Regions from separate parts of the Pseudomonas sp. Os17 genome, predicted to be linked through region 2. Evidence: riboswitches for the same ligand, from Rfam matches in the RefSeq annotation. Region 2 holds a riboswitch; the other holds the start of a gene.
The links. Region 2 has a riboswitch for cobalamin ahead of cobW (cobalamin biosynthesis protein CobW). Riboswitches for the same ligand answer to the same signal wherever they lie in the genome.
Positions count from the first base shown of each region.

Region 1 (3,195 bases), 810 kb from region 2:
TGCCACGGGCAATCGGCTCAAGGGCGGTCGTGGTCAGGGAGTGATGGTAGGTATGGCCACGCAAGCCGCCCTCCGGCAACTCCACGGCCTGCAAGGCCAGGGCGGCCAGACGCTTCTGCATCACCGCCGCGCCGGGCAGCAGCCCCAGCAGCTCGGCGCACCGGCCTTCGACGTCGGTCAGGGAGTCGAGCAGGTACAGCATGCCGCCACACTCGGCCAGCAATGGCTTGCCCGCACCATGGTGGGCACGAATCGCGTCGAGCATGGCGCGGTTCTGCGCCAGGGCCTGGTGGTGCAACTCTGGGTAGCCACCGGGCAGGTACAGGCTGTCCGCCTCCGGCAACTGCGTGTCATGGATAGGGGAGAAGAAATGCAACTGCGCCCCCATGGCCCGCAACAGATCGAGGCTGGCACCGTAGGTGAAGGCAAACGCCTCGTCGCGGGCCACGGCGATGCGCACCCCCTCCAGCAAGGGCGCGCAGGCCACTGGCGCTGGCGCGGCAAAACTCACCGCAGGCGGCAGCTCCACCTGGCAGCTGCTGGCCAACGCCTCGGCGGCGGCATCCAGGCGCAGGTCGAGATCGTTCAGTTCACGAGCCTGCACCAGCCCCAGGTGCCGGCTGGGCAGTTCGATATCGGTTTCCCGGGACAGGGCGCCGTACCAGCGCAAGCCTTCGGTGAGGCTGCCTTCGAGCAACTGCGCGTGGCGCAAGGTGCCGACCCGGTTGGCCAGCACCCCGGCGAACGGCAGGTCCGGCTGGTAACGGGCCAAGCCCAGGGCCAGCGCCCCGAAGGTCTGGGCCATGGCGGTGCCATCGATCACTGCGAGCACCGGCACCCCGAAATGCCGTGCCAGATCGGCACTGGAGGGGGTGCCGTCGAACAGCCCCATGACCCCTTCGATCAGGATCAGGTCGGCGTCAGCCGCGGCTTCCCAGAGCAAGCGCCGGCTTTCCTGCTCGCCCACCATCCACATGTCCAGCTGGTACACCGGAGCGCCGCTGGCGCGTTCGAGAATCATCGGGTCGAGAAAGTCCGGACCGCATTTGAACACCCGTACCTTGCGCCCCTGATTGCGGTGCAGGCGAGCCAGGGCGGCGGTCACGGTGGTCTTGCCCTGGCCGGAAGCCGGTGCGGCAATCAATACCGCCGGGCAATGACGAACATCGGTCATGAAGTCACACTCACAGCTCAACACCTTTCTGCGCCTTGATGCCGGCCTGGAAGGCATGCTTGACCATGCCCATTTCGGTGACGGTATCCGCCAGTTCGATCAGCTCCGGCTTGGCCCCGCGACCGGTCACCACCACATGCTGCATGGGCGGACGGGCCTGCAGGTCGCTGAGCACCTGGTCCAGATCCAGGTAACCGTGCTTGAGGGCGATGTTCAGCTCGTCGAGTACAACAAGACCAATCTCCGGGTCGCTCAGCAGTTCTCTGGATACCGCCCAGGCCGCTTCGGCCGCGGCGATATCGCGCTGGCGATCCTGGGTTTCCCAGGTAAAGCCCTCGCCCATCACATGAAAGCGCACCTGCTCCGGAAAACGCCGGAAGAACAGCTCTTCGCCGGTGCTGTTACGACCCTTGATGAACTGCACCACGCCGCACTGCATGCCGTGGCCCATGGACCGCGCCAACATGCCGAAAGCCGAACTGCTCTTGCCCTTGCCATTGCCGGTCAGCACCAGCAACAGGCCACATTCGTTGGGCGAGTTGGCGATGCGCTCATCGATCACGGCTTTCTTGCGCAACATGCGCGCCACATGGCGCTCGTCACGATCGGGGGATTCACTCATGGGGCAGCTCTCCGTTGGGGCTGGGGAACGGCGGGCAGGAAAAGGAATAGACGGCGCAAGCCTGGCATCGCCCACCGTGATGCCGTTGGATGGATCAGGCCGGTCTCCGGGCTCATGAGGGGCATTGCTGCCTGACTGCGCGCCTTCCCATGTCGTGGACACAGTGGCATCTGGCGCAGCCTTGACTCATCTACCGTTGCGGGGGCAGCGCCGGAATCGTCGCCATGTCCATCGCTGGAACAGGCCCTGACCGGCTTCCCTGTTTCACTCTGTCGACCAGCGGCCACAGAGCACCTGAAACAAGTCGCGAAGGTTAGAGGGTTGGGGGTGGAGCGTCAATTAAAGCCAGGCGTCGCTTGGCACACAAAACTGCACCGCATCAACAAACTGGCGCCAATCTTGTGCCACACTCAGCGAGTTGATATCAAATAGCCATAACTCAACCCACCCACCGCCAGACAACAATAAGGACGGACCCCGATGCAAGGCATGATCATCAGCAATCCAAAGCTGGAATTCCTGCGCCCGATGCTGGAACGCTGGTTTGATTGCATTGACCGCTACAACGCTGTTCGTGGCGACAGCGAAACCCCTTACTGGTTCGACGAGCAGGCCAACCTGGGATTGCTTTCCGCCGCCGCCTGGATGGCGGAGATGGTCAGCCTCGAACACAGCCCCAGCAAAAAGCAGCAGGAAGAAGGCGCCCGCAACGCACGCACCGATCTGTACCTGGCCACCCGGGAAGAACGCGCCTACATTCAGGCCACCCAGCGCTGGCCCCAGGTCAACGGCCTGCACCTGACCCAGGCCTTGCTCGACATTGCCGGTGACGCGAGAAAGATCAGCTACCCCGGCGACCTGCGGCTCGGCTGCCTGTTTGTCAGCCCGCAGAAGGCTCAGCACAGCGCCACCCCGGAAGAACTCCAGGACATGCTCGACGAACTGCAAAAGGAACACTGCTGCGCGGTGGCCTGGTACTTTCCCTACGCCTATCGCAAGCTGCACAACGAGGCCGGCCTCTACCATCCCGGGGTCGCCGCACTGTTCAAGGAAGCCCGCTGATCAGGCGGAACCATACGCCGGCTATGCTCCTCTATGACTAGGACGTCCGTGCATTCATAGGGAAATCAGCATGCTCAAGTCTCGACACGCTTTGCTTATCGCGATCGCCGCCGGCCTTACGGCCTGTGGCGAAACCTCCAGCCTGCAAGTTTCCGACGGCACCGGCCCAACCCCCAAGCTGCCGGAGCCCAACCCGACGCTGATCCCCACGGTGAACATCGCCCCGGCGATTGGCTGGCCCAAGGGCAGCAAGCCATTGGCGGCAGCCGGCACCCAGGTCAATGCCTTCGCCGAAGGCCTCGATCATCCACGCTGGCTCTATGTCCTGCCCAACGGC
Region 1 is NZ_AP014627.1:5,077,291-5,080,485, forward strand. It holds gene POS17_RS22175 (cobyrinate a,c-diamide synthase) at 1-1,174, opposite strand, end outside; gene cobO (cob(I)yrinic acid a,c-diamide adenosyltransferase) at 1,185-1,796, opposite strand; cobalamin riboswitch at 1,877-2,109, opposite strand; gene POS17_RS22185 (hypothetical protein) at 2,277-2,858, shown strand; gene POS17_RS22190 (PQQ-dependent sugar dehydrogenase) at 2,929-3,195, shown strand, end outside.
Region 1: another riboswitch for cobalamin. It lies ahead of cobO (cob(I)yrinic acid a,c-diamide adenosyltransferase); the one in region 2 lies ahead of cobW (cobalamin biosynthesis protein CobW).

Region 2 (3,195 bases):
GTTCGGGCTGGCCGCGGTAGCACACCACGTCCGACTGGCTGCGCTCGCTGCGCCAGGCCAGGTCCTTGAAGCTGATGGGCCGGCTGATGATGCGTCCGTCCAGTTCCGGCAAGGCGATGTGCATGGCCAGGTCCCGCGGGCCCAGGCCCTGCTCGCTGTCGCGCCAGCCCGGCTCGTTGTCCTGGGCGCAGATGGCCTGGATCACCGGGATATTGCGGCGGAACGGCCGCAAGTGCGGCGCCTCGGGGCTGGACTGGGCAAAGCCGGTGGTGTTGAGGATCACCCCGGCCGCGGTTTCATCCAGCCAGTCTTCCACCTGGCTCAGGCAGCCGGGCTCCTTGAGGCTGGCCACCGCTATTGGCAAGGGGTTGAGGCCCGCCGCCAGCAAACGCTGGCAGAACAGGTCGATAAATCCGGTGTTGGCCGCCTGCAGGTGGGAGCGGTAGAACAGCAGCGCCGCCACCGCTTGACCAGGCTGCCAATCGGCCTGCCAGTCGCTGAGGGCGGCCTGGCTCTTGTGCGGGTGATAGATCGCCGTGCGTGGCAGGGTCTGCGGTTCGCTCCAGGGATAGTCGCGCCCCAGCAGGCCGCTGGCCAGGCAACGGTAGAAATTCAGCGCGTTGTCCCGCCCGCCCTGGCGCAGGAACTGCCACAGGCGGTCGCGCTCGACGGGGCCCAAGGTGCTCAGGTCGCTGAGTTCCGGGTCCGGGCGGTCGTCCCCCGGCACCAGGATCAGTTGCACCCCGCGCTGGGACAGCTCCACCAGCCGCTCGACGCCGTAGCGCCAGTAGCCGATGCCGCCGTGCAGGGAGATCAGGATCACCTTGGCGTGGCGCAGCACCTGGTCGACATACAGGTCCACCGAAGCGTGGTTCTGCACCTGCATCGGGTTGGCCAGGCGAAAGCTGGGGTAATCCACGGGCAACTGCTCGGCGGCATCCGCCAGCAGCGCCAGGCTGGAGTCGCCGCTGCACAGGATCACCAGCTCGGCGGGGGTTTGTCCAAGGTCGGCAATGTTGTCATCCGACACGAAACCGCCGGGCTGGGTCCTGAGCAGGTGCATGGCTTACACGCTGAGGGCGGCGCGCAGTTGCGCTTCGAGTTGGGCGGCGTCCAGCTCCTGGCCGATCAGTACCAGGCGCGTGGTGCGGGCTTCGTCAGCGCCCCACTTGCGGTCGAAGTGCTTGTCGAAGCGGGTGCCCACGCCCTGGATCAGCAGGCGCATCGGCTTGTTGGGGATCGCGGCGAAGCCCTTGACCCGCAGGATGCCGTGCTTGACCACCAGCTGGGTCAGGGCGTCCAGCAGCAGGCTTTCGTCGGCCTGGGGCAGTTCGATGGAGATGGAGTCGAAAGCGTCGTGATCGTGGTCGTCGTGATCGTCATCGCCGTCGTGGTGATGGTCGTGGTGGCTGTGACGGCTGTCGATGTGTTCCTCGGAACCGGCGCCCAGGCCCAGCAGCACATCCAGCGGCAGGCGGCCGCTGCTGGCTTCGATGACTTTCACCGCCGGCGGCAGTTCTTCGGCCACTTCCAGGCGCACCTTGGCCAGGTCTGCGGGGTCGATCAGGTCGGTCTTGTTGAGGATCACCAGGTCGGCGCTGGACAGCTGGTCGGCGAACAGCTCGTGCAGCGGCGATTCGTGGTCCAGGTTGGGGTCGAGCTTGCGCTGGGCGTCCACTTGGTCGGGGAACGCGGCGAAGGTGCCGGCGGCCACGGCCGGGCTGTCGACCACGGTGATCACCGCGTCGACGGTGCAGGCGCTGCGGATTTCCGGCCACTGGAAGGCCTGGACCAGGGGCTTGGGCAGGGCCAGGCCGGAGGTTTCGATGAGGATGTGGTCCAGGTCGCCACGGCGCGCCACCAGTTCGCGCATCACCGGGAAGAACTCTTCCTGCACGGTGCAGCACAGGCAGCCGTTGGCCAGCTCGTAGACCCGGCCGCTGGCCTCTTCTTCAGTGCACCCGATGGCGCATTGCTTGAGGATTTCACCGTCGATGCCCAGCTCGCCGAACTCGTTGACGATCACCGCGATGCGCCGGCCCTGGGCGTTGTCCAGCATGTGCCGCAGCAAGGTGGTCTTACCCGAGCCAAGGAAGCCGGTGACGATGGTGACGGGAAGTTTGGCCAGTGTTTTCATCGGATGCCCCTTGGCAAAGGTGGCGGGCATACGGGACGAGAGCCACAGCGCAGAGGCGCGCGGAGATTTCGCCACCGGATCACCCCGCCCGGTTGTAGTGAGAATCTGGGATCGAGGCAGGTCTCCTGGCTGAGGGCTTGCCAGTCGTCGGACCGGCGGTTGCTGCGCCTTCCCGCCGGCGTTCTGGACGCGCAGGCAGTGGCCTTGCAGAAACGAAACCCTTCACAGTTGCGGGGGCAGCCGCGGCATCGACCGCGTTCCCTTCTTAGCTTCGACCGCTGGCCGAAGAACCTCGAACGCGCAAGGCTACGCAGAGCGCGGGGGACGGTCAATCGGCAATGCAGCGCCTCGCGCAATTGACGGCATCACCCCGCCCATGATTTGCTACGCGCCTTGTTACGGGTGCCCTTCACAGGGTGAAACGGGAAACCGGTGAATCACGTGCTTAACTAAAAAGCCGTGACCAGTCCGGTGCTGCCCCCGCAACGGTAAGCGAGCGAAGTGTCAGATCCACTGTGCCATGGCATGGGAAGGTGACACTTGCCGGCACGGTACGACATCAGTCGCCCCCTGCCCCTCGCGAGCCCGGAGACCGGCCCGCAACACACACATAACAAACCCGCGGTGGGCGGGCGCTGTTGCAAACCCTGCGTGCTCCTCACGCGGGGTTTTCCTGCGCTCCTCCCCCGCCGACACTCCAAAGGGAAGCGCCATGTCGATCATCAGCAGCACCAGCCATTCCGCCAGCAGCACCTCCACCCTGAGCCAGCGCCTGGTGGCCGCCATCGGCGCGTCGCTGCTGGGCGCCTGCCTGGTGTATTTCGCCGGTTTCTCCCATATCGAAGCGGTGCACAACGCCGCCCACGACACCCGTCACAGCGCCGCCTTCCCTTGCCACTGAGACCTGCCGACATGATCAAGCGTATTGCGCAAACCGCAGGGTTCACCGGGCTGCTGGCGGCCCTGCTGCTGACCCTGCTGCAAAGCTTGTGGGTCGCTCCGCTGATCCTGCAGGCGGAAACCTATGAACAGGCCCCGGCCGCCCAAACTCATGAACA
Region 2 is NZ_AP014627.1:4,270,658-4,273,852, forward strand. It holds gene cobN (cobaltochelatase subunit CobN) at 1-1,063, opposite strand, end outside; gene cobW (cobalamin biosynthesis protein CobW) at 1,067-2,137, opposite strand; cobalamin riboswitch at 2,236-2,447, opposite strand; cobalamin riboswitch at 2,521-2,752, shown strand; gene POS17_RS18755 (CbtB domain-containing protein) at 2,850-3,038, shown strand; gene POS17_RS18760 (CbtA family protein) at 3,050-3,195, shown strand, end outside.